DNA from 3 places in the Pseudomonas sp. LBUM1673 genome. Region 1 is predicted to be linked to each of the others. Evidence: predicted binding sites of a transcription regulator. Region 1 holds the regulator's gene; each other region holds the start of a gene.
The links. The regulator sigma-54, encoded in region 1, starts transcription at its own class of promoters, with help from an activator protein. The targets are predictions, from matches to a motif close to ANTGGCATNNANNTTGCTNT.
Positions count from the first base shown of each region.

Region 2: the regulator sigma-54 is predicted to act here: its motif matches at 8,227-8,246, upstream of ACA044_RS25915 (pilin).
Region 3: the regulator sigma-54 is predicted to act here: its motif matches at 3,996-4,015, upstream of ACA044_RS20530 (CmpA/NrtA family ABC transporter substrate-binding protein).

Region 1 covers NZ_CP166780.1:1,014,548-1,024,305, forward strand. Annotated here, with positions in the region: gene ACA044_RS04455 (class II fumarate hydratase) at 1-1,361, shown strand, start outside; gene ACA044_RS04460 (DUF2753 family protein) at 1,389-1,826, shown strand; gene ACA044_RS04465 (superoxide dismutase) at 1,829-2,440, shown strand; gene ACA044_RS04470 (ZIP family metal transporter) at 2,469-3,362, shown strand; gene ACA044_RS04475 (HPr family phosphocarrier protein) at 3,369-3,644, opposite strand; gene rapZ (RNase adapter RapZ) at 3,660-4,517, opposite strand; gene ptsN (PTS IIA-like nitrogen regulatory protein PtsN) at 4,520-4,984, opposite strand; gene hpf (ribosome hibernation-promoting factor, HPF/YfiA family) at 4,997-5,305, opposite strand; gene ACA044_RS04495 (RNA polymerase factor sigma-54) at 5,379-6,872, opposite strand; gene lptB (LPS export ABC transporter ATP-binding protein) at 7,056-7,781, opposite strand; gene lptA (lipopolysaccharide transport periplasmic protein LptA) at 7,781-8,329, opposite strand; gene lptC (LPS export ABC transporter periplasmic protein LptC) at 8,316-8,888, opposite strand; gene ACA044_RS04515 (KdsC family phosphatase) at 8,896-9,420, opposite strand; gene ACA044_RS04520 (KpsF/GutQ family sugar-phosphate isomerase) at 9,420-9,758, opposite strand, start outside.
Region 2 covers NZ_CP166780.1:5,652,049-5,661,806, forward strand. Annotated here, with positions in the region: gene acs (acetate--CoA ligase) at 1-1,690, shown strand, start outside; partial or broken gene ACA044_RS25890 (thiolase family protein) at 1,819-2,412, shown strand; gene ACA044_RS25895 (class I SAM-dependent rRNA methyltransferase) at 2,513-3,529, shown strand; gene ACA044_RS25900 (DUF748 domain-containing protein) at 3,591-6,578, shown strand; gene ACA044_RS25905 (DUF2845 domain-containing protein) at 6,578-6,874, shown strand; gene ACA044_RS25910 (BON domain-containing protein) at 7,096-7,452, opposite strand; gene ACA044_RS25915 (pilin) at 7,770-8,180, opposite strand; gene pilB (type IV-A pilus assembly ATPase PilB) at 8,407-9,758, shown strand, end outside.
Region 3 covers NZ_CP166780.1:4,446,687-4,456,444, reverse strand. Annotated here, with positions in the region: gene ACA044_RS20545 (bifunctional protein-serine/threonine kinase/phosphatase) at 1-517, opposite strand, end outside; gene ACA044_RS20540 (nitrate/nitrite transporter) at 525-1,736, opposite strand; gene ACA044_RS20535 (ANTAR domain-containing response regulator) at 2,073-2,648, opposite strand; gene ACA044_RS20530 (CmpA/NrtA family ABC transporter substrate-binding protein) at 2,664-3,875, opposite strand; gene ACA044_RS20525 (quinone-dependent dihydroorotate dehydrogenase) at 4,105-5,124, shown strand; gene rmf (ribosome modulation factor) at 5,432-5,647, opposite strand; gene rlmKL (bifunctional 23S rRNA (guanine(2069)-N(7))-methyltransferase RlmK/23S rRNA (guanine(2445)-N(2))-methyltransferase RlmL) at 6,178-8,448, shown strand; gene ACA044_RS20510 (sensor domain-containing diguanylate cyclase) at 8,592-9,758, shown strand, end outside.

The DNA.
Region 1 (9,758 bases):
TCGAACGCGACAGCATGGGCGAGTTACAGGTCCCGATTGATGCTTTGTATGGCGCACAGACCCAACGCGCTGTGGATAACTTCCCGATCAGTGGCAAACAGATGCCCGTGCAGTTCATCCGGGCGCTGATCCTGGCCAAGGCTGCCGCTGCCCGAGCCAACGTCGAGCTCAAGCAGATCAGCGAATCCCAGGGCAAAGCCATCGTCGACGCAGCTCAAGGCCTGCTCGAGGGCGACTTCATGCAGCACTTCCCGGTCGATATCTTCCAGACCGGCTCCGGCACCAGCTCCAACATGAACGCCAACGAAGTGATAGCCACCCTGGCCAGCCGCTTGCTGGGTGAGCCGGTGAACCCCAACGATCACGTCAATTGCGGCCAGAGCAGCAACGACATCATTCCGACCACCATCCATGTTAGCGCTGCGTTGGCCTTGCATGAGCAATTGTTGCCGGCGCTGGTGCATCTGGTGCAGGTGATCGAGCACAAGGCCGAGCAGGTGCATACATTCGTCAAAACCGGGCGTACCCATTTGATGGACGCCATGCCGGTGCGCATGAGCCAGGTGCTCAACGGTTGGGCGCAACAGCTCAAGGCCAATATCGGTCACTTGCAGGATCTGCTGCCGAGCCTGCAATCCCTGGCTCAGGGCGGTACGGCGGTGGGCACCGGGATCAATGCCCATCCGGAGTTTGCGGCGCGTTTCAGCCAGCAACTCAGCCAACTGACTCAGGTGCAGTTCACGCCGGGCAAGGACCTGTTTGCACTGATCGGCTCGCAGGACACGGCGGTCTGCGTTTCCGGGCAGCTCAAGGCCACAGCGGTTTCGTTGATGAAAATCGCCAACGACCTGCGCTGGATGAATTCCGGCCCGCTGGCCGGTCTCGGTGAAATCGAACTCGAAGCCTTGCAGCCGGGCTCATCGATCATGCCGGGCAAGGTCAACCCGGTGATCCCGGAAGCCACTGCGATGGTCGCCGCTCAGGTGATCGGTAACGACACGGTGATCACCGTTGCCGGTCAGTCGGGTAATTTCGAGCTGAACGTCATGCTGCCGATCATCGCCCAGAACCTGCTGAGCAGCATCGAGTTGCTGGCCAACGCCAGCCGTCTACTGGGCGACAAAGCCATCGCCAGCTTCAAAGTCAACGAGGACCGGCTCAAGGAAGCACTGTCGCGCAATCCGATTCTGGTCACTGCACTCAACCCGATCATCGGTTACCAAAAAGCCGCTGAAATCGCCAAGAAGGCGTATCAGCAGGGCCGTCCGGTGATTGATGTCGCCCTGGAACACACCGACCTGTCACGCAGCCAACTGGAAGAGTTGCTCAACCCAGAAAAGCTCACCGCAGGCGGTGTGTAATCCCCGCTACCGCTTTGGAGGCTCACCATGGAGCACTGGAAACGCACGATCGAAAGAGCAAATCGCTGTTTCATGCTAGGCGAGCTGGTCGATGCCCGCGAGGCCTATTTGCAGGCATTGGCCCTGGCCCAGGTGTTGTTCGAGCGCTGGGCGGATGCCGACGAAGCGGTGGCGGCCTGCGTGATCTCCCATCACAACCTGGCGGACCTGCACTTGCGTCTGAACCAGCCGGAGGAGAGCGCCGAGTATTTGTGCGCGATCCATCAACGGCTGTTGCAGACCATGCAGGACCCGCGACTGTCGCCGGCCCTGCGTGAAGCCGCGTTGCGCCAGAGCAGCAAAACCTATGTCGAACTGCTGAACTTTATTAGCGAACACGGCGAGTATCCGCGCACCCACCGATTGCTGCACACCGAGACGTCGCCCGGGCATCAGCCTGCGCCCTTACAACATGGAGCTCATTGAAAATGGCTTTTACCTTACCTGCCTTGCCGTACGCCTACGATGCCCTGGAACCGCACATTGATGCGCAGACCATGGAAATCCACTACACCAAACACCACCAGACCTACATCAACAACCTCAACGCAGCAGTCGAAGGCACCGAATTTTCTGAATGGCCTGTGGAAAAACTGGTGGCGGCGGTCCAGCAATTGCCGGAAAAACTCCGTGCGGCGGTGATTAATCAGGGCGGTGGGCATGCCAACCATTCACTGTTCTGGGAAGTCATGGCGCCCAACGGCGGTGGCCGGCCTGAAGGTGCGCTGGCCAAGGCGATCGAGGAACAACTGGGTGGTCTCGACAGCTTCAAGGAGGCTTTCACCAAAGCTGCGTTGACCCGTTTCGGCAGCGGTTGGGCCTGGTTGAGCGTGACACCGCAAAAGACTTTGATCGTTGAAAGCAGTGGCAACCAGGACAGCCCATTGATGAGCGGCAATACGCCGATCCTCGGGCTGGACGTCTGGGAGCACGCTTATTACCTGCGCTATCAGAACCGCCGTCCGGAATACATCAATGCATTCTACAACGTGATCAATTGGCCCGAAGTCGCTGCACGCTATCAGGCTGCACTGGTTTAAGTCTCTATAAAACAATCCAGGGCTGACTATGGGCACTGAAACACTGGCGATCGGAAGTGGACGGATGTTTCGTTACGCACTGGGATCGCTGTTGCTGCTGGCGGGCATGACATTACTGGTTGCCCAGGGGCTGAGCTGGCTGGACCTTGAACCGAAACTGCTGCGCGCCCTGCAAGGCGGGGCGATCTGCGCCTTGGGCACAGCCCTGGGCGCTGTGCCGGTGCTGGTGATTCGGCGGATGCCTCAGGCGGTCAGCGACACCCTGCTCGGTTTCGGGGCCGGGGTGATGCTCGCGGCGACGGCATTTTCGCTGATCGTGCCGGGCATTACCGCGGCCGAAAACCTCGGGCTGACGCCTTGGGTGGCCAGCGGTCTGATCAGCTTTGGCATCATGCTGGGCGCATTCGGGCTGTTTCTGGTGGATCGCAAGGTGTCTGGCGCTACGGCTGAAATGCTTGTGGGGACGCTGGAGCGACCGGTGATTCCACCGCGGATCTGGTTGTTTGTGTTTGCCATCATTGCCCACAACATCCCCGAAGGCATGGCGGTCGGCGTCTCGGCCGGTGGTGGCATGCCTGACGCCGACAGCCTGGCCATGGGCATCGCTTTGCAGGATGTGCCGGAAGGGCTGGTGATTGCGTTGGTGTTGGCCGGAGCGGGGATGTCGCGGGTCAAGGCGTTCCTGATCGGTGCTGCGTCAGGATTGGTCGAGCCGGTCTTCGCATTGTTGTGCGCCTGGCTGGTGAGCCTGGCCGAACTGCTGTTGCCGTTGGGTCTGGCACTGGCGGCCGGTGCGATGCTGCTGGTGGTGACCCACGAAGTGATTCCCGAGTCGCGACGCCATGGTCACGACAAACTGGCTAGCCTTGGGCTGCTGATCGGGTTTTGCCTGATGATGGTGATGGATACCGCGCTCGCCTAGAGCGCGTTACCCGCCTTCGCCGAAGTAGTCATTGATCAAATCCACCAATGCCTGCAGCGCCTCATCGGCCCTTTCTCCTTCGGTGCTCAGGTGAATTATGGTGCCCTTGCCCGCCGCGAGCATCATCATTGCCATGATGCTCTTACCGTCGACAGTCGATTCCGGCGTGCGTCCTACTCTGATCGTGCAATCCTTGAACTCACCGGCGACGCCAACGAATTTTGCTGAAGCGCGGGCATGCAGGCCCAGCTTGTTGATGATTTCGATTTCCAGAGCAGGCATCGCGATGTGAATCCTTTAGCTGAGGTCGCGGTGGCGAACCTGGACGTTCTTCAGGGATTGTTGCAGGACCTGACCCAGACGTTCGGTCAGGTAGACAGAGCGGTGATGCCCGCCGGTGCAGCCGATGGCAATGGTGACATAGGCGCGGTTGCTGGCGGCAAAGCGGGGCAGCCACTTGAGCAGGTAGGAGGAAATGTCCTGGAACATCTCCTCGACGTCCGGCTGTGCCGCCAGGTACTCGGCCACCGGTTGATCGAGCCCGGACTGTGCTCGTAGCTCTGGCTTCCAGTAAGGGTTGGGCAGGCAGCGCACATCGAACACCAGATCGGCATCCACCGGCATGCCACGCTTGAACCCGAAAGATTCCACCAGGAACGCAGTGCCCGGTTCCGGCTGATTCAGCAGGCGCAGCTTGATGGTATCGCGCAGCTGATACAGGTTCAGATTGGTGGTGTTGACCTTGAGGTCGGCCAGATCGGCAATAGGCCCCAGCAGATTGGTTTCGTCCTGTATTGCCTCCGCCAGTGAGCGATTGGCGCTGCTCAGCGGGTGACGACGGCGGGTTTCCGAAAAGCGTTTGAGCAGGGTTTCTTCATCGGCGTCCAGGTACAGCACATCACACTGGATATGCCGGCTGCGGACTTCTTCCAGCAGTTCGGGAAACCGTGACAGGTGGCTCGGCAGGTTGCGCGCATCGATGGACACGGCCACCAGCGGTTGTGCCAGTTCGGTGTGAATCAGCGCGCGTTCAGCCAATTCCGGCAGCAAGCCGGCAGGCAGGTTGTCGATGCAGTAGTAGCCGTTGTCCTCGAGAACATCGAGGGCGGTGCTTTTACCTGAGCCGGAGCGGCCACTGACGATGATCAGGCGCATGATTAGTGACCGTTTTGCTCGTCCAGGACAACCTGATACAAGGCTTCGTTGCTCGGGGCGCTGCGCAGTTTTTCACGCACTTCCTTGCGATCAAGCATGCTGGCGATCTGGCGCAGCAGTTCCAGGTGCGCATCGGTGGCGGCTTCCGGGACCAGCAGTACAAACAGCAGGTCAACCGGGGCACCGTCGATGGCGTCGAAATCGATGGGCGCATCCAGGTGCATCAGGGCGCTGATGGGCGAGGTGCAGCCCTTCAGGCGACAGTGGGGGATTGCAATACCGTTGCCAAAACCGGTCGAACCGAGTTTTTCACGGGCAATCAGAGCCTCGAAGACATCTTGCATCTCCAGATCCGGCACTTCCCGGGCGATCAGGTTGGCAATTTGCTCGAGGGCTTTCTTTTTACTGCCGCCCGGCACGTTCACGAGAGAACGGCCGGGGGTCAGGATGCTTTCAAGTCGGATCATGGGTTGGGAGTGTTAACGACCGGTCGCGCCCTGGAGGAGGCTTTGGGTCTTTTCCTTATGCTTTTTGAGTTGTTTATCCAGCTTGTCGGTCAGTGCGTCGATCGCCGCGTACATATCGGTATGCTCCGCGTTTGCGACTACTTCATTGCCGGGAATATGCAGCGTGGCTTCGATTTTCTGCTTGAGCTTTTCGACCGTCATCGTGACCTGCACGTTGGTGATCTTGTCGAAATGCCTCTCTAATCGTTCGAGTTTTTCGCCGATGTAGGTGCGAAGAGGTTCGGTCACTTCCAGTTGGTGTCCACTGATGTTGACTTGCATACAGCTTCTCCTTCGTTGCCAGTGCATAAAGCGGCAGGCAGAAATACCTGCCACTGGAACGCTGTGGCGTGGCTTACATCAACCGCTTGCGTTCGCTCGAAGGCGCGATCCCGAGGGATTCGCGGTACTTGGCGACGGTGCGGCGAGCCACCTGAATGCCTTGTGCCTCCAGTAAACCAGCGATCTTGCTGTCACTCAACGGCTTTTTCTGATTTTCCGCGGCAACCAGTTTTTTGATGATCGCGCGAATCGCCGTGGACGAGCATTCACCGCCTTCGGAGGTACTTACGTGGCTGGAGAAAAAATATTTCAGTTCATAAATTCCCCGTGGGGTATGCATGAATTTTTGTGTGGTCACCCGTGAAATCGTCGATTCGTGCATGCCCACCGCTTCGGCGATGTCATGCAGCACCAACGGCTTCATGGCTTCGTCGCCATATTCAAGAAAGCCGCGCTGATGCTCGACGATCTGGGTGGCCACTTTCATCAGGGTTTCGTTGCGGCTTTGCAGGCTCTTGATGAACCAGCGAGCCTCTTGTAACTGATTGCGCATGAAGGTGTTATCCGCGCTGGTATCGGCGCGGCGCACGAAACCGGCGTATTGGGCATTGACCCGCAGGCGCGGCACCGACTCCTGATTCAGCTCCACCAGCCAGCGCTCGTTGTCCTTGCGCACGATCACATCGGGAACCACGTATTCGGCTTCGGTGGACTCGATCTGCGAGCCCGGGCGCGGGTTGAGGCTCTGGACCAGTTCGATGACCTGGCGCAGTTCATCTTCCTTGAGCTTCATGCGGCGCATCAGCTGGCTGTAGTCGCGGCTGCCGAGCAGGTCGATGTAATCGGTGACCAGACGTTTGGCCTCGGCTAGCCAAGGGGTCTTGGCGGGCAGTTGGCGCAGTTGCAGCAGCAGGCATTCGCCCAGGTTGCGGGCGCCGATGCCGGCAGGTTCGAATTGCTGGATGCGGTGCAGGACGGCTTCGATTTCGTCCAGCTCGATGTCCAGTTCCGGATCGAAGGCCTCGAGGATTTCCTCGAGGGTTTCGTCCAGATAGCCCTGATTGTTGATGCAGTCGATCAGGGTTACGGCGATCAGGCGATCAGTGTCGGACATTGGTGCCAGGTTCAGTTGCCAGAGCAAGTGACTTTGCAGGCTTTCACCGGCCGACGTACGGGTGGTGAAATCCCATTCGTCGTCATCGTTGCTCGGCAGGCTGCTGGCGCTGGTCTGGTAGACGTCTTCCCAGGCCGTGTCGACGGGCAGTTCGTTGGGAATGCGCTCGTTCCAGTCGCCTTCCTCGAGGTTATCCACCGTCGGGGCGGTTTCCTGGTAGGAGGGTTCCTGAACGTCGGCGTTGGGTTGCTGTTCGGTTTTGTCGGCCAAGGGGTCGGCGTTATCGAAGTCGTCGCCTTCTTCCTGGCGTTCGAGCATCGGATTGGACTCCAGGGCCTCCTGGATTTCCTGTTGCAGGTCCAGGGTCGACAATTGGAGCAGGCGGATGGCCTGTTGCAGCTGCGGTGTCATCGTCAGCTGCTGGCCCATTCTCAAGACTAGCGATGGTTTCATGGCAGGGGCTTAACACCTTATTCGCCGGCGCACATGCGCCATCCACTACAGGGCGCCGAAGCGCCAAACATAAGCAAATTATATGCCTGAAACTGAAGTGTTTGCCTAGAGCGCTGTAACAATAAAAATCTATTGATTTTTTATTGAAACGAGCGCTTGGGCGACTGGCCAGCACCTCAGCGCTTACAGGCGGAACTCATGGCCCAGATACACTTCCTTGACCAGTTCGTTGGCCAGGATGGTGGCGGAGTCACCTTCGGCGATCAGCTGGCCATCGTTGACGATGTAGGCGGTTTCGCAGATATCCAGGGTTTCACGGACGTTGTGGTCAGTGATCAGCACGCCAATGCCTTTGGCCTTGAGGTGATGGATGATCTGCTTGATGTCGCCGACCGAAATCGGGTCCACGCCGGCGAAGGGTTCGTCGAGGAGGATGAATTTCGGGTTGGTGGCCAGTGCCCGGGCGATTTCCACGCGGCGACGCTCACCACCGGACAGGCTCATGCCGAGGTTGTCGCGGATGTGGTGGATGTGAAATTCCTGCAGCAGGCTTTCCAGCTCTTTGCGGCGACCGGCCTTGTCGAGTTCCTTGCGGGTTTCGAGGATGGCCATGATGTTGTCGGCCACCGAAAGCTTACGGAAGATCGACGCTTCTTGAGGAAGATAGCCGATACCCGCCTTTGCACGACCGTGCATCGGTTGGTGGCTGACATCCAGGTCGTCGATCAGCACGCGGCCCTGATCGGCCTGCACCAGGCCGACGATCATGTAGAAGCAGGTGGTCTTGCCGGCGCCGTTGGGGCCAAGCAGACCGACGATCTGACCGCTGTCGATTGACAGGCTGACGTCACGCACGACCTGGCGGCTCTTGTAGCTCTTGGCCAGATGCTGAGCTTTCAGAGTTGCCATTACTGGGCCTTTTGCTCGTCGGTTTTCTTCTTCGGCTGGATCACCATGTCGATGCGAGGACGCGCCTCGGTGACCTTGTTACCCGTGGCGCGACCGGCGCTCGCGAGTTTTTTGACCGTGTCGTAGACGATTTTCTCTCCTTGGGTGACGTTGTTGTCCTTATCGATGACCTTGGCGCGATCGATCAGCACGACGCGGTTTTGCGAGGCGTGGTACTGGATAGTCATCCCGTAACCCTGAACCGGCTTCGTGTCGCCTGCAGTTTGCAGTTGCTCGAAGTAGGCGAGGTTGCCCACCGAAGTCACCACGTCGATGTCGCCGGCCGGGGTGCGGGTGATGGTCACGGTGTTGCCGGTGACCTTCATCGAGCCCTGGGTGATGATCACGTCGCCTTTATAGGTGGCAACGCCATTCTTGTCGTCCAGTTGGGCATCGTCGGCCTGAATGCGGATAGGCTGCTCTTGATCGTTCGGCAGAGCCCAGGCGCTCACGCTTCCCAGTGCTGCGCCCAGACTGAGCAAAATAGGGAGAGTTTTAACGAGCCTCATACTGTCCTCTTACGTTCGATAGCAGGTGTATCCTGCTTTCTTTCAAGTACGCTTTCATTCCGTTGCCTGTCGATACACCGCCAGCGCCGTCGATTCTAACGGGTTGATCGGTCTGCGCATATTGCTGCTGCGGGAACACTGTCATACGGGTGGTGGTAATCAGGGTTTTGCGGTTTTTTTCGTCGAAGCGCGTGATACGTACCGAGTCAATCAGCTCGACCTGGGTGCCGTCCGGGTTAACTTCGCCGCGCTCGCTCTGGACGTGCCAGGGGAACTCCGTGCCGCGAAACATGTTCAGGTCAGGATTGGTCAGCAACGTCACTTCGGTTGCTTTCAGGTGTTCGACCTTGTCGGACGTCATTTCGTACTGCAATTTGCCGTCCGGCAAGTACTGCACGCTGTGGGCGTTGATGGCGTAATAGTCGATCGCCGCTTCATCGACCTGCACCGCCTGCTTGTCGAGGAAGCGTTCCGGGCTGATGTTCCAGTAGCCGACCGCGGCGAACAGCGCTGCGATGCAACCGAATATCAGAATGTTGCGAATCTTTTTGCTCAGCATGATGGGCTCACAGGTACGCGGCGTTGGCCGCATCGAGATGGCCTTGGGCGCGCAGGATCAATTCGCAGAATTCGCGAGCGGCACCCTCGCCACCACGGGCCTGGGTGACGCCATGGGCATGTTCGCGCACGAAGCTGGCAGCGTTGGCCACTGCCATGCCCAGGCCCACACGGCGAATCACCGGCAGGTCTGGCAGGTCGTCGCCGAGGTAGGCCACTTGTTCATAGCTTAGGTTGAGTTGGGCAAGAAGCCCGTCGAGCACCACCAGTTTGTCTTCGCGACCCTGGAACAGGTGTGGAATGCCGAGGTTCTTCGCTCGCCGCTCGACCACCGGCGTCTTGCGGCCGCTGATGATAGCGGTCTGCACGCCGGCGGCCATCAACATCTTGATACCCTGGCCGTCGAGGGTGTTGAAGGTCTTGAACTCGCTACCGTCTTCGAGGAAGTAGAGGCGCCCGTCAGTCAGCACGCCGTCGACGTCGAATACCGCCAGTTTGATCTGTTTGCCGCGTTGCAGCAGGTCCGTGCTCATTACATTACTCCCGCACGCAGCAAGTCGTGCATGTTCAAGGCGCCGACCGGGCGGTCTTCGCTGTCGACCACTACCAGTGCGTTGATTTTGTGGTCTTCCATGATTTTCAGCGCCTCGGCGGCGAGCATCTCGGCGCGGGCGGTCTTGCCGTGGGCAGTCATCACTTCGTCAATGGTCGTACTGTGGATATCAATGGTGCGGTCCAGGGTGCGGCGCAGATCGCCATCAGTGAAGATCCCGGCGAGCTTTCCATCGGTGTTCAGTACGACGGTCATGCCTAGCCCCTTACGGGTCATTTCCATCAAGGCATCCTTGAGCAGGGTACCGCACACCACTTG
Region 2 (9,758 bases), 2.1 Mb from region 1:
TCACCTGGAAAAACGCGGCGATCAAGTCGCGATCATCTGGGAAGGTGATGACCCCGCCGAATCCGACCGGATCACTTACAAAAAACTCCATCACAACGTCTGTCGACTGGCCAATGTGCTCAAAAGCCGTGGCGTGAAGAAAGGCGACCGCGTATGCATCTACATGCCGATGATCCCCGAAGCCGCCTACGCCATGCTCGCCTGCGCGCGGATCGGCGCGATTCATTCGGTGGTGTTCGGCGGTTTCTCCCCGGACTCGCTGCGTGACCGGATTCTCGACGCCGATTGCCGCACCGTGATCACTGCCGACGAAGGCGTGCGCGGCGGTAAATTCGTGCCGCTCAAACAGAACGTCGACACGGCACTGCAAAACTGCCCCGACGTGAACACAGTGATCGTGGTCGAACGTACCCAAGGCCAAGTTAACTGGGTCGACGATCGGGACATCTGGTACCACCAGGCTTTGCGCGACGTGAGCGACGACTGTCCGCCAGAGCCGATGGACGCCGAAGACCCGCTGTTCATCCTCTACACCTCCGGCAGCACCGGTAAACCCAAAGGTGTGCTGCACACCACCGGCGGCTACTTGCTGCAAGCCGCCATGACCTTCAAGTACGTGCTCGACTATCGCGACGGTGAGGTTTTCTGGTGCACCGCCGATGTCGGCTGGGTCACCGGCCACAGCTACATCGTCTACGGGCCGCTGGCCAACGGGGCGACCACGCTGATCTTCGAAGGCGTGCCAAGCTACCCCAACACCTCGCGCTTCTGGCAAGTGATCGACAAACACCATGTAAACATCTTCTACACCGCCCCCACCGCGCTGCGTGCGCTGATGCGTGAAGGCCCCGAGCCGTTGAAGGAAACGTCCCGCGAGAGCCTGCGGTTACTCGGCACCGTCGGTGAACCCATCAACCCGGAAGCCTGGGAGTGGTATTTCAATACGGTCGGCGAGCAGCGCTGCCCGATTGTCGATACCTGGTGGCAGACAGAAACCGGCGGCATCATGCTCAGCCCGCTGGTCAGCACCCAACGGATCAAACCCGGTTGCGCCACCCAACCGATGTTCGGCGTGCAACCGGTACTGCTCGACGAACACGGCAAGGAAATCAAAGGCGCCGGCAGCGGCATACTGGCCATCAAGTCCAGCTGGCCGGCGCAGATCCGCAGCGTCTACGGCGACCCGAAACGGATGGTCGAAACCTACTTCAAGCCCTACCCCGGCTACTACTTCACCGGCGATGGCGCGCGCCGCGACGAGGACGGCGACTACTGGATCACCGGGCGTATCGACGACGTCATTAACGTCTCCGGTCACCGCATCGGCACGGCCGAAGTGGAAAGCGCCCTGGTGCTGCACGACAGCATTGCCGAGGCTGCTGTGGTCGGTTACCCCCACGATGTCAAAGGCCAGGGCATCTATGCCTTCGTCACCCCCATGAACGGCGTCGAACCCAACGATGAACTGAAGAAAGTACTGCTGGCTCACGTCAGCAAGGAAATCGGCAGCTTCGCCAAACCGGACTTGATCCAGTGGGCTCCGGCCTTGCCGAAAACCCGTTCGGGCAAGATCATGCGACGGATTCTGCGCAAGATCGCCTGCAACGAACTGGACAGCCTGGGCGACACCTCGACCCTCGCCGACCCGAGCGTGGTGCAGGGCTTGATCGACAAACGCCTGAACCCGTAAATCGCTCGTGTCTGCTGAACCGAGACCGGCGCGCACATAACCCGACCGGGCGGTTCGCGATTGGAACCGCCCCACGGCTGTGTGCAAACATGGGGCTCCGATCGATCACCTTCAAGAGGATTCGCGCCATGCAAGACGTCGTCATCGTTGCCGCCACTCGCACCGCCATCGGCAGCTTCCAGGGCTCGCTGGCCAATGTGTCCGCGGTTGACCTCGGTGCCGCGGTGATCCGCCAATTGCTGGCGCAAACCGACCTGGACCCGACGCAGGTCGATGAAGTGATCATGGGCCAGGTATTGACCGCCGGCGCCGGGCAAAACCCTGCGCGCCAGGCCGCGATCAAGGCCGGCCTGCCCTTCGCCGTGCCGGCCATGACCCTGAACAAGGTCTGCGGCTCTGGCCTGAAAGCGCTGCATCTGGCGGCGCAGGCGATTCGCTGCGGCGATGCCGAGGTGATCATTGCCGGCGGCCAGGAAAACATGAGCCTGGCCAATTACGTGCTGCCCGGTGCCCGCACCGGTCTGCGCATGGGCCACAGCCAGATCGTCGACACCATGATCAGCGACGGTTTGTGGGATGCGTTCAACGATTACCACATGGGCATCACCGCTGAGAATCTGGCCGAGAAATACAGCCTGCCCCGTGAGCAACAGGACGCGTTCGCTGCCGCCTCGCAGCACAAAGCCGTGGCCTACCATACAAGCGGGCTTGCTCGCGAAGACGGCCTCATAACCACCACATCCCTCACATTTGCCCCCCAAACTCAACGCCCATAGCTGTTAAACTCCCGCGCCCCCAATTCCCTCCTGCAAGGCGCCCAGCATGTCTTCCTTGAATCAGGCGCTGCGCGCCGCCCTTGATCGTCGTCAGGACCTGCTCGCCGAGCTGCATCAGCAAGGCACCGATTGCTATCGCCTGTTCCATGGCAGCCAGGAAGGTGCCGGCGGCCTGACCATCGACCGCTATGGCCCGCAACTGTTGGTGCAGAGTTTTCACCAGGCGCTTGAGCGTGACGCCCTGCTGCAACTGCACGAGACCATCAATCAACAGCTGAGCCTCGACACCCTGCTGGTTTACAACGACCGCTCCCGCGGCAACTCACGCATCGACCGCGAAGACACGGTCTACCGCGCCGACGAAGCCGCCCTGCAAGATTTGATCGGTCACGAATGGGGGCTCAACTATCGGGTTCGCGGGCGTCACGCCGGCCAAGACCCTTTGCTGTTTCTCGACCTGCGCAACGCCCGCGGCTGGGTCAAGGACCACAGCAAAAACAAAAGTGTGCTGAACCTGTTTGCCTACACCTGTGGCGTCGGCCTCAGCGCCGCGGCCGGTGGTGCGAGCGAGGTATGCAACCTGGACTTTGCCGAAGGCAATCTGGCGGTCGGTCGTGAGAACGGTCTGCTCAACCCGCAATTGCCGACAATGGAATTCATCCAGTCCGATTATTTCCCGGCGATTCGTCAATTGGCCGGCCTGCCGATCAGCCAGCGTCGCGGGCAGAAACTGCCAAGTTATCAACGTCTGGACCCGCGTCAGTACGATCTGGTATTGCTCGATCCTCCGGCCTGGGCCAAGAGCGTTTTCGGCACGGTCGACCTGTTGCGCGACTACCAGAGCCTGCTCAAACCGGCACTGCTGACCACCGCCGACGATGGCGTGCTGATCTGCTGCAACAACCTGGCGAAGGTCAGCATGGACGATTGGCGCGAACAGGTTCTGCGCTGCGCAGAGAAGGCCGGGCGCCCGGTGCGTGAGTGGACAGCGCTGACACCGGGCAGCGATTTCCCGTCGATGGACCAGCAGCCGCCGCTGAAAACACTGATCCTGCAGCTATGAAAATCCACACCGATAATCAGACAAATCCTATAAAGCGTGATTGCTTCGGAACCGCAAACGCATGCCATACTCCAAGGCACTCCGATTCCGACAGATGAAGCCGCACATGCCCAAAGGATTGATTCGCGCTATCGGCGCCTTGTTGACTGCCCTGGCTCTTTATAGCCTGTTGGGGTTTCTGATTTTGCCGGGCATCGCGTTGCGGGTAGCCAACCAACAATTGGCCAACTACGCCACGACGCCCGCCACGATTCAGCGGATCGAACTCAACCCTTTTAGCCTTGAAGTCACCCTTTGGGGCCTGGTCGTCGGCGAGCCGGGCAAGGAGCAAGTGGGCTTCGAACGCCTGTACGCGAACCTGCAGATCGACAGCCTCTGGACCAAGGCGCTGCACCTGTCCGATATCGAACTCGACAAACCCAAGACTGAAATCCTCTTCGGCAAGGACGGTAAGCTCAACCTGCTCGGGCTGTTCAAAATCCCCGCCAGTGAACCGACCCCGGTCGACCCGGACGCCAAACCATTCCCGCTGCGCGTGGAGCGGATCAAACTGGCCAGCGGCTCCGTACATTTCGAGGATGCACGGCCCAGCGAACCCATCGAATTCCTCTACGACAAACTCGACTTCGAACTGAAAAACCTCAGCACCCTGCCCGAAGACAGCGCCGACATGACGTTGGTCGCCGTCGGCCCGGCAGGTGGACAGATCGACTGGAGCGGTAACTTCAGCCTGATCCCGATCGCCTCCGAAGGTAAGCTGAAAATCACCGATGGCAAGATGAAATCCTTTTGGCCCTATGTGCGTGATGCTGTGCCACTCGCACTCGAGGATGGCGTCGTCAGCCTCAGCACCGACTACAAACTCAACCTGGCCAAGGAAACCGAACTGCTGCTGAGCAACGTCGCCGTCAGCGTCGCGCCTTTCGCCATCAAGACTGCGGACGGTCGACCGCTGGCGAAACTCGAGCGGCTGGACATCAGCGAAACCACCGTGGATCTGGCCAAACAGCAAGTGGTGGTCGGCAAGATTCGCAGTCAGAAACTGGAAACCTGGGCCGCCCTCGAAGCCGATGGGCAACTCGATTGGCAAAAACTGTTCGCCAGTCAGCCATCCAAAGCGGCCGCCAAAGCCAATGCCGAGCCAGCCAGCACACCGGCGGTAGCCGATTCACCGAAGCCCGAACCGACCGCGCCGAGCAAGCCTTGGCAGGTGCTGCTCAAAGACGTGCAGCTGCGCGATTATCAGGTGCACCTGGCCGACCGTAAGGCACAACCGGCGGTGGCGCTGGAGCTGGGCCCGCTGAACCTGGACCTGCAAAATTTCGACAGCCTCAATGGTTCACCTTTCAACCTCAAGCTCGACACCGGCGTGGGCAAGCAAGGCAAGATCACAGCGGACGGGGTGGTCAATCTGGCCCCGATCAACGCCAAACTGAAGGTGCAGACCAAGGACATCGACCTGCGCGTCGCTCAGTCCTACATCAACCCGTTCATTCGCCTCGAACTGCGCAGCGGCATGCTGGGCAGTGATCTGGCGGTCGACCTGAAAAGTACCGACCCACTGGCGTTCAACGTCACTGGCCGTGCCCAGGTCGATCAACTGCATACCCTGGACACCCTGAAAACCCGCGACTTCCTCAAGTGGCAGCAGTTGGTGCTCGAAGGCCTGAACTATCAGCACGGCGACAGCCTGTCGATCGACAAGGTCAACCTGTTCCAGCCCTATGCGCGCTTCATGATCAACGATGACCGCACCACCAACATCGATGACCTGCTGATCCCGCAACCGGCCGACTCCGGCGCCACAACCGCCGCGGCAAAGCCCGCAGCCGGAAAAGAAAAACCCTTGGGCATCCACATCGGCGGTATTGCCATCAATGACGGTTCGGCGAACTTCGCCGACTTCAGCCTGACCCCGAACTTCGCCACAGCCATTCAACAGCTCAACGGGAAGATCGGCACCATCGACAGCCGACAGGCAAAACCGGCCAGTGTCGACATCAAAGGCAAGGTCGACCGCTATGCGCCGGTGACCATCAAGGGTTCGGTCAACCCGTTCGACCCGATGGCCGCCTTGGACATCGCCACCAGTTTCAAACGGGTGGAACTGACGACCCTGACGCCCTACTCCGGCAAGTTCGCCGGTTACCGCATCCGCAAGGGCCGGCTCAATCTCGACCTGCATTACAAGATCACCAACGGCCAACTCCTGGCCGAAAACAAAGTGGTGGTCGAGCAGTTGCAACTGGGTGAAAAGGTCGACAGCCCAGACGCGGTGAGCCTGCCGTTGAAGTTGGCGATTGCCTTGCTCAAGGATGTCGACGGCAAGATTTCCATCGAGCTGCCGGTGAGCGGCGACCTGAACAACCCACAGTTCAGCGTCATGCCTATTGTCTGGCAGACCCTGCGCAATCTGATCGTCAAAGCTGCAGCGGCGCCGTTCAAAATGATTGGCGGGCTGGTCAGCGGCGGTGGTTCGCAAGATTTGGGCAGCGTCGCGTTCGCACCAGGTTCAAGTGACCTGAGCAAGGATGCCGAAGCGGCGCTGGTCAAACTGTCTCAGGCGCTCAAGGAACGTCCGGCCCTGCGCCTGGAAATCGAAGGCACCGCCGCCAAGAGCAGCGATGGCCCACTGATCGCCGAGCAACGCCTGGAACGGGAATACCAGTACAACTACTACAAAATGCTCCAGCGCCGCGGAGACAAGGTGCCGGCCCAGGCCTCATTGCTGAATGTGCCGGACAACGAGAAAGCCCCGCTGCTTGAAGGGATCTACCGCACGCGCCTCAAGACCCAGCCGCTCGCCGAATGGAAGGATCTGGGCAAGGAAGAACGCAGCAAAAAAATGCGTGAAGGCGTGATCGCCTTCTGGAGCTCCAGCGAAGTGCTGTTGCGTCAACTGGGGCAAGAACGGGCCAGCAGCATCAAGGATTATCTGGTGGACAAGGGTCAGTTGGCCGATGACCGCGTGTACTTCATCGACGCCAGCCTCGGTGAGGCAGAAAGCGATGGCCGCGTTATTACCCCTATGCATCTGGATGCCGAGTGATGGGCGCACGCTGGCTTCTGAATCTGGCCCTGGTGCTGGCTGCCAGCCAGGCAGCGGCGGCCGATACCTTGCGCTGCGGCAGTCAATTGATCAGCGTGGGAGACAGGTCCAGCGAAGTGCTGCACAAATGCGGAGAGCCCGTTGCCCGCGACCTGCTGGGCTACAAGCGCAGCGCCAATCGCCGGGAAGAGTTTCAGGTCGAGGAATGGACCTACGGGCCCAACAGCGGGATGTACCAGTACCTGCGCTTTGAAGGCAATCGGTTGGTTCGAATCACCAGCAAGCGTGGCAATTGAATCCGCCACAATCCAATGCGGGTGCCAATCAATGTGGGAGCGGGCTTGCTCGCTCCCACAGGTGATTTGCGACACTGCAAATAGAACAGGCCCCGACACGAATGTCGGGGCCTGTAATGGCCACGTCCTTGTGGCCTTTCGCATGAACTCTCAAGTCGCGGCAGACGTATGACTCGGCCCGTCTACCGCACCTTCTCCCGGTCCAGGCGAGAAGCCTTGCCTTACTCGGATTTCAGGCCGTCAGCGGACACAGCTTTGACGCCTTTGATTTTCTTGGCGATAGCCACGGCGGTTGTTTTCTGAGCGTCTGTCAGAACGGTCATGGAAGACAGGGAAACAACGCCTTTGTTGGTTTCGACTTTGATGTCGGTTCCCGGGATGCCTTTTTCGGTCACCAGGTCTGCTTTGACTTTGGTCGTGATCCAGGTATCGGAAACATCCTCTTTCGCTTCAGTGACTTCACCGGCGGCCAGCATCATGGGTGCCTGAGTCACCTGGGTGGTCTGTGCAAATGCAGCGGTGGCCATGGTCAGGGTCAGCGCGGTAGCAGTAGCAGCAGCGATGGCGAACTTCTTCATACGATTAACTCCTGTATTTCTGGGAAGTCTGCTGCGTGTCTTGTCAGCAGGGTTACCAGAGATAGTGCGAACGCTGTGCCAACTGGAAAAGTAAAAATAAACACTTATAAATCAATTAGTTAACAAAAACGCTAATTTTCGAAATCATGCAAAATGCATGACGTTGAAATTATCTACATGCAACTTGCGGGTTTTAACGCAGGCCTAAGGCCATGAATTGTCGGGGGTTTCTCGATTATTCGAACAGCCTGGGAAATGACGAGCAAAAAAATGCCCCGCGTCGTGAAACGCGGGGCATTCGGAGGATGAAAAATGGATCAGGCACCAGTGCAGCCTTTAGGGGCATACTCCTGCGCAGCCGTTGTGGCGCAAGTCCAGCCACCCGCGAGCGTACGCGAAAGCGTAATGGTTTTGGCGAGCACCGGCCCCGGAGCATTGAGGATCGTGCAGCCAATACTGCCCACACCAGTAGAAGCGGTACCCGATGCCGCAATCGTGCAATTACCTGTAGCCGCCGTACCGCCGATCAGATCGAGGGTGGGATCGGTGCCTTGATTGATAATGTCTTCGAAAGGCACCTTCAGTGCCGAGATTTCTGCAAGAGCGGCGGTTACCTTCGCTCGCGCCTGGTACTTCGAATACTGCGGCAACGCAAACGTTGCCAGAATCCCGATGATCGCCACGACGATCAGCAGTTCGATCAGAGTAAAACCTTTTTGATTGTTCATAGACAGGCTCCATGCATGAGTCGAAATCTCATGATCTGAACAAGACAAAGCACAGGCCATGCCAAGCCCCGCGCGCCCCTGCTGACGGGGTGCGAGATCAACGCCAAGACCTTTCCTACCCCCAGAATCCGTACTATCTGACACTTTTTGTCACCTCACCCCGGCTGGTTTGGTTCCACTGCTTGACTAGGCTATAAGTCATTAACCGTCTGCGTCCGGAATCCCAATGAATGACATCGCCCTTAGCGGTCTGGCCAAGCAATTGGTACTGGCCGAGCTGATCACCGACCAAAGTGCGCAACAGGCGTATCAGCAAGCCCAGCGCAATCGAATCTCGCTGGTCAGCTACCTGGTGCAGAACAAACTGTTGAACAGCTGGCAGGTCGCCGAAGTGGCCTCGGAACATTTCGGCATGGCCTTGCTGGACCTCAATTGCCTGGACAAGGACACCCAACCCCGAGGGCTGGTCAGCGAGAAGCTGGTCCGTCAGCACCACGCCCTGCCCCTCTGGCGGCGTGGCAACAAGCTGTTCGTAGGGATTTCCGACCCGACCAATCATCAAGCCATCAACGACATCCAGTTCAGCACCGGGCTGAGCACCGAAGCCATCCTGGTGGAGGAAGACAAGCTCAGCGACGCCATCGAGAAATTCTTCGACAACCACTCCACCGGCCTGGAAGACATGGCCGATGTCGACCTCGAAGGTCTGGATATCGAGTCAGTCGATGACCAGAAACAGGACTCCATCGCAGGGCAAGATGCCGATGACGCGCCTGTGGTTCGCTTCGTCCACAAGATGTTGCTCGATGCGATCAAGAGCGGTTCTTCCGACCTGCATTTCGAACCCTATGAAAAAATCTACCGTGTGCGGATGCGCACCGACGGCATGCTGCGGGAGGTCGCCAGGCCGCCGACGCAACTGGCCAACCGCATCGCATCCCGCCTGAAGATCATGGCCAGCCTCGATATCTCCGAGCGGCGCAAACCCCAGGACGGGCGAATCAAGATGCGTCTGTCCAAAAGCAAGTCCATCGACTTCCGGGTCAACACCCTGCCAACCCTGTGGGGCGAGAAGGTGGTGATCCGGATCCTCGACCCGTCCAGCGCACAAATGGGCATTGACGCCCTTGGCTACGAACCCGACCAGAAAGCCCTGTACATGGCCGCCCTCAAGCAGCCACAGGGGATGATCCTGGTGACCGGCCCCACCGGCTCAGGCAAGACCGTGTCGCTCTATACCGGCCTGAACATCCTCAACACCGTCGACATCAACATCTCCACTGCCGAAGACCCGGTAGAAATCAACATGGAAGGCATCAACCAGGTCAACGTCAATCCCAGGCAGGGACTGGATTTCGCCCAGGCGCTGCGCTCGTTTCTGCGCCAGGACCCAGACGTGATCATGGTCGGCGAAATCCGCGACCTCGAAACCGCCGAAATTGCCATCAAGGCCGCCCAGACCGGGCACATGGTACTTTCCACCCTGCACACCAACAGCGCCGCGCAAACCCTGACCCGCCTGCACAACATGGGGATTCAGGGGTTCAACATCGCGACCTCGGTCAGCCTGATCATCGC
Region 3 (9,758 bases), 3.3 Mb from region 1:
CGTTCAGGCGCAGTTCGCCATCCAGAAAGTCCAGCACCAGATGTTGATCCAGCCCCAGGGCCCGCTTGAGCACATGCTGCATGCCCGGCTGGTCCCAGACGTGATCCTCACTCACCCGTTGCAGCGTGTCGGCGTGCCAGCGGTAAACCCGGCAATCGCCGACGTGAGCCAGGGTGAAACGCCTGCCGCGCATCACCAAAGCACTGACTGTGGTGAGCAGCGGTTGCCCGCCGCCATTGGCCTGCAACCAGCGATTTTGCGCCAGCAGCAGGCGATCCAGTGCCTGGGCGACACCCCAGGTTTCCGGGGTGGCGTAATAGTCCAGCGCCAGGGCCTGCAAGGTCGAGCGGGCCGCGAGACCGCCATCGGCACATTGACTGACGCCGTCGGCGATGGCGAACAGGTAACCCTTGCTCGCTGCCAGTGCCGGGGCCGGCGTGACCAGGCGCACAGCGTCCTGGTTCTCTTCGCGAGGCCCGATGGCGCTGGCTTCGGCAAAACTCAGTTGCAGGCTCATTCAGCCCTCACACCCGAGCAGCGGTGACGGCTGCCGAACCCCAAGTGGTTCTCCAGCGGCGTTTCACCCCGTGCAGACCGAACCAGGCGAGTACACCGAGGCTGGCGAACAACCACAGGGCCAGTTGATAGCTGCCGGTGCTTTGCTTGATCGCGCCCATGCCGGCCGCCAGTGCGAAGCCACCGATGCCGCCGGCCATGCCGATCAGCCCGGTCATCACACCGATCTCACGACGAAAACGCTGCGGAACCAATTGGAATACCGCACCGTTGCCTGCACCCAAACCGAGCATGGTGCAGACGAATAGCGCCAACGCGGCGTAGGAACTCGGCAGATTGAAACCCACTGTCGCAATGCAGATCGCCGCCACGGTGTACATCGCCAGCAGGGTGCGAATCCCGCCGAAGCGATCCGCCAGTGCGCCGCCCAACGGACGCATCAGGCTGCCACCGAACACGCAGGCCGCCGTGTAGTAGCCGGCAGTCACCGGGCTCAGGCCGTACTGGTCGTTGAAGTAGCCGGGCAGGGCGCTGGCCAGACCGATGAAGCCGCCGAAGGTCACGCAGTAGAAAAACATGAACCACCAGCTGTCACGGTCACCCAGAGCCTTGAAGTAGTCGGACATCGACTTGGCTTTCGGCCGCTCAGGTGCATTCTTGGCCAGCCAGGCGAAGACGATCAGGGTCAGGATCAGCGGGATCAGGGCGAAGCCGAACACGTTGCTCCAGCCAAACGCGGCGGCCAGCACCGGGGCGATCAGGGCTGCGAGCACGGTGCCTGAGTTACCGGCACCGGCGATGCCCATGGCTTTGCCTTGGTGCTGGGGCGGATACCATTGCGAGGCCAATGGCAGGGCGACGGCGAAGGACGCACCGGCCATACCAAGGAACAGGCCCAGCAACAGCGCTTGCTCGTAACTGTGGATGCCGACTTTCCAGGCGACGAACAGGGCGCAGATGACGATCACCTGGCCGATTATCCCGGCGGTTTTTGGCGACAGGCGATCAGCCAGCAAGCCCATCGCAAAGCGCAGTATGGCCCCGGCCAGAATCGGCGTGGCCACTACCAACCCGCGCTGTTGGGTGGTCAGGTGCAGATCAGCGGCGATCTGCACCGCCAAAGGGCCGAGCAGGTACCAGACCATGAAGCTCAGATCGAAATAGAGGAAGGCCGCGAACAGTGTCGGGGTATGGCCGGATTTCCAGAAGCTTGAATTCATCGCGCACCTCAGCTGTCAGGCGTATCAAGAAGGAGTCATGAGCTTGCAGGTGGGGCGCCACAACGGCCGCACCACCGGCCCCGGTCTCTGGGGCCAAAACGGAAAAACGCCGCTACCCGATCCGCCAGGGGGCGAATGAGGTGAGCGACGTCTTTGTCGTAGGTGGGGCAACCGCCGTTGGTTACCTTGCAGTGATTTACTTAGCGAGATCTGTGCCAACACGTGAGATCGCGTTGTGGCCATTCGCGGGCAAGCCTCGCTCTTACAGGTTTTGCGCTTGGTTCTTGTAGGAGCGAGGCTTGCCCGCGAAGGCGTCAGTACAGGCTCCACAAGGCTTCAGCCAAGCAACTCGCTCATGGCAATGATCTGCTCCGCCACCTGTATCAGCTTCTGCTGGCGGCTCATGGCCTGGCGGCGCATCAGGGTGTAGGCCTCTTCCTCATTGCAGTCCTTCATCTTCATCAACAGCCCCTTGGCCAGCTCGATGCGCTTGCGCTCGGCCAGTTGCTGGTCGCGGGCGTGCAGTTGCGCGCGCAGGGCCTGGTCGCTTTCAAAGCGCGCCATGGCCACGTCGAGAATCGGCTGCAAGCGTTGTGCGTGAATGCCTTCGACGATGTAGGCACTGACGCCGGACTTGATCGCCCGGCGCATCACACCGGGGTCGTGCTCGTCGGTGAACATCACGATTGGCCGTGGCTGGTCACGCGTCACCAGCACCACTTGCTCCATCACATCGCGGCTCGGTGACTCGGTATCGATCAGGATCACGTCCGGACGCACCGTTTCGACGCGCGCGGGCAGGTCAATGGTCAGGCCGGACTCGTCGATGACCTCGAACCCGGCTTCGGTCAGGGCCGCTTTCAGACGCCCGACTTTTTTCGCGGTGTCATTGATCAGCAGGATACGCAACATTTTCGCAGGCTCCTGTCAGCGGCTGGCGAGAAGGGGAGCGCTGTCGCTCATGGCGTGCAGCTTGAAGCTGCGGGCATAGCCGGCCGGGTCCGAGCCGTCCCAGACTTTGCCGTCGATCAGTTGACTGCTGCGCATTTCCTGACTCCGGGTGGGCACACCGACAGCGGTGGCGGCCTCACGGTATAAGTCTAGTTGCTGGACCTGACGGGCCACGCCGAGGTAATCCGGGTCGTCACGCAATAAACCCCAGCGACGGAACTGGGTCATGAACCACATGCCGTCGGACAAATACGGCAGATTGACCTCGCCGCCACCGTGGAAACGCATCGCGTGCGGGTCTTGCCAGTCATTGCCCAGGCCGTCGGTGTAGTCACCAAGCAAGCGCGGTTCGATGCACTCGAGCGGTGCATCCAGATATTCAGGAGCGCTCAACAGTTGCGCGGTGCTGCGGCGATTTTCGCGGTTTGCTTCGATGAACCGGCTGGCCTCGAGGATCGCCATCACCAATGCCCGGGCGGTGTTGGGGTATTGCTCGACGAAGGCGCGGGTGCAGCCGAGGACTTTTTCCGGGTGATCGGGCCAGAGGGTCTGGGTGGTGGCCATCGTAAACCCGAGATTCTGCTGCACCGCACTGGCAGCCCACGGCTCGCCGACGCAGAAACCGTCGATGCGCCCGGCTTGCAGGTGCGCGACCATTTGCGGCGGCGGCACCACCACGCTATCGACATCCTGCAACGGATGAATACCCTGACTCGCCAGCCAGTAATACAGCCACATGGCGTGGGTGCCCGTAGGAAATGTCTGAGCGAAGGTCAGTTTTGGGCGACTTTGGTGCACGTGCAGGTCCAGTGCCTCAGGACTGGTCACTCCCAGGGCTTGCAAGCCGTGGGAGAGGTTGATGCTCTGGCCGTTCTGGTTCAGGCCCATGAGCACGGCCATATCGGTGGAGGCTACGCCGCCGATGCCCAGGTGCACGGCGTAAATCAGGCCGTACAGGCTGTGGGCGGCGTCGAGCTCGCCGCTGACCAGTTTGTCTCGCAGGTTGGCCCAGGACGACTGGCGCTTGAGGTTCAGGGTCAGGCCGTAGGGTTGGGCGAAGCCCTGAGTGGCGGCGACCACCACTGAGGCGCAGTCGCTCAGGGCCATGAAGCCGAGGTTGATTTCGGTTTTTTCCGGGGCATCGCTGCCATTGACCCAGGCCAGCGGGCCGGTTGATGGTTCATTCATCGATTTCGCACCTTCCAAAAAAAAGCGTCGTCCCAAGGCCTTTGCGTGGGCAAAGCCGGGTGACGACGCCATTGTCCTTCCACTCATCCCGTCATTGGCATGAGTGCTGAGGCCTGTGACGGTGCAAGGCATATGCCATCGCTGGCTGATTTTGCCGCGCGCCTCGCCTGTGGACACGATGCACGGCTATAATCGCCGCCTCTCATCGCCAACCGAGTCAAGCCTGCCCATGTACACCCTGGCCCGTCAGCTGTTGTTCAAACTTTCCCCGGAAACCTCCCACGATCTGTCCCTGGACCTGATCGGCGCGGGCGGGCGTTTGGGCCTCAATGGCTTGCTGTGCAAGGCACCGGCGAAAATGCCGGTGACGGTCATGGGCCTGGAGTTCCCGAACCCGGTGGGTTTGGCGGCTGGTCTGGACAAGAACGGCGCGGCGATCGACGGTTTTGCCCAACTGGGCTTCGGTTTCGTCGAAATCGGCACCATCACTCCGCGTCCGCAACCAGGCAACCCGAAACCACGGATTTTCCGCTTGCCGGACGCCGAGGCGATCATCAACCGCATGGGCTTCAACAACCTCGGCGTCGATCACTTGCTCGCTCGCGTGGCGGCAGCCAAGTACAAGGGCGTTCTGGGCATCAACATCGGCAAGAATTTCGATACGCCGGTTGAGCGTGCAGTCGACGACTACCTGATCTGCCTGGACAAGGTCTATGCCCACGCCAGCTACGTGACGGTCAACGTCAGTTCGCCGAACACCCCGGGCCTGCGCAGCCTGCAATTTGGTGATTCGCTCAAGCAATTGCTCGCTGACCTGGCCACCCGCCGGGCGGAACTGGCCCTGCGTCACGGCAAACATGTTCCGCTGGCGATCAAGATCGCGCCGGACATGACTGATGAAGAAACCGCTCAAGTCGCCCAAGCGTTGATCGAAACCGGGATGGACGCAGTGATTGCCACCAACACCACCCTGAGCCGCGTTGGCGTCGAAGGCATGGAACATGGTGACGAGGCGGGTGGATTGTCCGGCGCACCGGTTCGCGACAAGAGCACCCACACCGTGAAAGTGTTAGCGGCAGAACTGGCCGGTCGCTTGCCGATCATTGCCGTGGGCGGCATCACCGAAGGCAAGCATGCGGCTGAGAAAATCGCCGCGGGTGCGAGCCTGGTGCAGCTCTACTCCGGCTTCATCTATAAAGGCCCGGCGCTGATTCGTGAATCCGTAGACGCCATCGCAGCCCTGCGCTGAAGGCAGTGTAGGGGCCTTGTGCTGAGGGCTTTTGTGGCGAGGGGGCTTGCCCCCGTTCGGCTGCGAAGCAGTCGTAAACCCTGTGTCCGTGTTCTCTCTGATTCACCGCGTTGCCTGGTTTTGGGGCCGCTTCGCAGCCCAACGGGGGCAAGCCCCCTCGCCACAATTGTTTCTTCGCTGAATTTGGAGCAGGCATAAAAAAGGGCTCCTCGAAGGAGCCCCTGGGCCGAAGCCCGCCGTCCGGATGGGACGTGCGTGGTTAAGTCGTTGCGTATTCAGATTGTCGTGTCGGAGTGTGTGCCCTGTATTAGCCGACGGCGTGAAGTTCGTTGAGTCTGTGGATTCCCGCAGTGCCGGTCATACCGTCCCAATTGTCGCCGCGTCCTTCTCGCCAGCCATTGATCCAGGCTTGGCGTACCGACGGTAGAGTAAAAGGGCAAAGCTCACGGGATTTACCACCAACGCCATATTGATATCCGCGCAAAAATGCTCTTTCCAACGGATCACGCTTAAGTCTTCTCATAGGGTGTTGCCCTCACTTGTTGACTGTATTTATCGCGTCGACCTCAATCGAGGTCAGGCAGAAAAATTCTGCCGTTGGCGGCTCGCTGCCGGCGTCGCGAGCCAATGTGTTGACGCCGTTGCGACGTCAACCTGAGTTGAGTTCTAACCAATGCGTCACATCGAGGGAATGATCGTTTTGTCATAAGAACGTAACCATAAAGATGTTATGGCCATAAGTAACACGATATTTGTCCCGTGTTTATTGGCCAAACCCCGGTATGATCGGCCCTGCGCTGAGTGATGGGGTGTGCCTTTAACGAGAATGACACCTGTTGCCCTTGGGGATTATTCGACGAAGGGTCGGCTTATGACATTTTGTTGCATCGACTTTTTTATCTGCCCTGGCATCTAAGCTCTTTTAACCCGAGCAGTCAGGGTGGGGACGGCACACCTTCGTGCCACGCGGGCGCTCTTTTAGAAAAGCGCCTGATTGAAAACCGGATCGGTAATGCGTTGCCGGTTCACTTAGCTAAAGGCTCTGGAATTACCATGTCCGATCGTTTCGAACTCTTCCTCACTTGCCCCAAAGGCCTCGAAGGCCTGCTCATCGAGGAAGCCGTCGGGCTTGGCCTTGAGGACGCACGCGAGCACACCTCGGCTGTGCGTGGCATGGCCACCATGGAAACCGCCTATCGTCTGTGCCTGTGGTCGCGCCTGGCGAACCGGGTGCTGCTGGTGCTCAAGCGTTTCCCGATGAAGGACGCCGAAGACCTCTACCACGGCGTGCTGGACATCGAGTGGCAAGACCACATGCTCAACGATGGCACCTTGGCCGTCGAATTCAGCGGTCACGGATCGGGCATCGACAATACCCACTTCGGTGCCTTGAAGGTCAAGGACGCCATCGTCGATAAGCTGCGTACCCCGCAGGGCGACCGTCCGTCCATCGACAAGCTCAACCCGGACCTGCGCATTCACCTGCGTCTGGACCGTGGCGAAGCGATTCTGTCCCTTGACCTTTCCGGTCACAGCTTGCACCAGCGTGGCTACCGCTTGCAGCAGGGCGCGGCGCCGCTGAAGGAAAACCTCGCGGCGGCAATTCTGATCCGTTCCGGCTGGCCACGGATTGCCGCCGATGGCGGCGCGCTGGCTGACCCAATGTGCGGTGTTGGTACGTTCCTGGTGGAAGCTGCGATGATCGCCGCCGACATGGCGCCGAACCTGCGCCGCGAGCAATGGGGCTTCACCGCCTGGCTCGGTCACGTGCCGGCGTTGTGGAAAAAACTCCACGAAGAAGCCACCGAACGCGCCGCGGCCGGCCTGGCCAAGCCACCGCTGTGGATTCGCGGTTACGAAGCCGACCCTCGCCTGATTCAACCGGGCCGCAACAACGTGGAACGTGCCGGCCTGAGCGAGTGGATCAAGATTTACCAGGGCGAAGTGGCGACGTTCGAGCCGCGCCCGGACCAGAACCAGAAAGGCCTGGTGATCTGCAACCCTCCGTACGGCGAGCGTCTGGGCGATGAGGCGAGCTTGCTCTACCTCTACCAGAACCTCGGCGAGCGCCTGCGTCAGGCCTGCTTGAACTGGGAAGCGGCGGTGTTCACCGGCGCGCCGGACCTGGGCAAGCGCATGGGCATCCGCAGCCACAAGCAGTACTCGTTCTGGAACGGCGCCTTGCCGTGCAAATTGCTGCTGATCAAGGTCACGCCGGACCAGTTCGTTACCGGCGAGCGTCGCACCCCGGAACAGCGTCAGATCGAGCGCGAACAGGCCGAGTCCGATGCCCCGTCGAACATCGAAGCGCCGGGCAAGTACGAGAAGTACAACAAGAACGGCAACCCGATCAAACCGGCACCGGTGGTGGTCGAGCAGCCGCGCCTGAGCGAAGGCGGGCAGATGTTTGCCAACCGTCTGCAAAAAAACGTCAAGGCGCTGGGCAAGTGGGTCAAGCGTGAAGGCATCGACTGCTACCGCGTCTACGATGCCGACATGCCTGAATATTCCATGGCCATCGACCTGTATCACGACTGGGTCCACGTTCAGGAATATGCCGCCCCGAAATCCATCGACCCGGAAAAAGCCTCGGCGCGGATGTTCGATGCCCTGGCGGCGATCCCACAGGCGTTGAACATCGACAAGAGCCGCGTGGTGGTCAAACGTCGCGAGCGTCAGAGCGGCACCAAGCAGTACGAACGCCAAAGCGCTCAGGGCAAGTTCAACGAGGTCAACGAAGGCGGTGTGAGGCTGCTGGTGAACCTCACCGATTACCTGGACACCGGGCTGTTCCTCGACCACCGGCCGATGCGCATGCGGATCCAGAAAGAGGCGGCCGGCAAGCGCTTCCTCAACCTGTATTGCTACACCGCGACCGCCAGCGTTCATGCGGCCAAGGGCGGCGCGCGCAGCACCACCAGCGTCGACCTGTCGAAAACCTACCTGGATTGGGCGCGTCGCAACCTGTCGCTGAACGGTTTCTCCGACAAGAACCGTCTGGAGCAGGGCGATGTGATGGCCTGGCTCGATGCCTGCCGTGACGAGTACGACCTGATCTTCATCGACCCGCCGACCTTCTCCAACTCCAAGCGCATGGAAGGGATCTTCGATGTGCAGCGTGACCAAGTGCAGTTGATCGACCTGGCCATGGCGCGTCTGGCGCCGGGCGGGGTGTTGTACTTCTCCAACAACTTCCGCAAGTTCGCGCTCGAGGAAAACCTCACCGAGCGATATGCCGTTGAAGAAATCACCACCCAGACCATCGATCCGGATTTCGCCCGTAATGGCAAAATCCACCGTGCCTGGAAAATCACCGCTCGCTGATACTTGAACCGATTGGATCCACAGAGCCTTGATTTTTAAAGGCTCTTGGATACTTTCAGTGCTGGTCAAATTAGTGGCTAATAGCTATAACTCAACCCATGGCCAATGGGCTTTTCCGGCACCTGGCGTTTTGAGTTGCCTTTATGTCGTTGCACGCCGTGCGCCCCAAGATCCTGGGTTTTATCCGCGAAGATGTTTCGGCCTGGCTGGTCGCGCTGCTGGTATTGCTCGCCGGCGGGATTCTCACGGGATTGCTGGCCTGGGCAACCCTCAATCAGTTTCATCAACAATTGCGGCAACGTTTCCAACTGCTCGCCAGTGAACGTTACAGCCGTATTGAAGAACGTTTCGAAGATCAGGAGCAGCGTCTCGACGGCCTGCGACGGTTCTTCTCCAATTCCGAGTCGGTGTCCCGCGAGGAATTCAACGGTTACGCCAAACCTCTTTTGCGTCGCACCCAGGCTTACTCCTGGGCGCCACGGGTTTCCCGTGCCGAACGCCCTCTGCTTGAACGCGCGGTGCTTGAAGAAGGCTTGAGCGATTTCACCTTTCGTGAACTCAACGCCGATGGCCGGTTGCAACCGGCCGCGGAGCGGGACGAGTACGTGCCGGTGCTCTATACCCAAACCCAAAGCCGACTGCCCACGCCGCTGGGTTACGACCTGCTGGCCCAACCCCTGCGCCGTTCGACCCTGGAGCGGGCCGATCACAACGGCCGCATGGCCGTGTCGCAACCGTTGCATCTGGTGGGCATCGAGCCCGCCTATTCGCGGGGTGTGTTGCTGGTGGCGCCGGTCAACTTTCAGAACATCCCGAACGCTGGGCCCGACGGGTATGTCATGGCGGTGATCAGCATGCGCCATCTGCTGGCGGAAGGGCTGCCGGAGGAGAATCATGACTCTCTCTCGGTGCGTATTCTCGACTTGTCCACCGATGAGCAGCACGAAGTGCTGTACGAGTCGACCAACGCGGCGGGAGCCAGTGATTTGTCCTCTACGCGATTGCTGCGTCTGGCCGACCACGATTATCAAGTGGACATGCGCCCCAGCGCTGCCTTCCTGAAAGCCAACCATTCCTCGGTGGCCAGCCAGGTGGTGCTCGGTGGTTTGCTCAGCCTGCTGCTCGGTGTGTTTCTCTATGTGTTGGTCAGCCAGCGCCAACGGGCCTTGAAAATGGTCGAACAGCGCACCCAGGAGCTTCACGATCGTGAGCAAGAGTTGCGTGGCACTCATGGCCAGTTGCGTGGCGTGCTGGATGCCGCGACTCAGGTGGCGATCATTGCCACCGACCTGCGCGGGATTATCAGCACC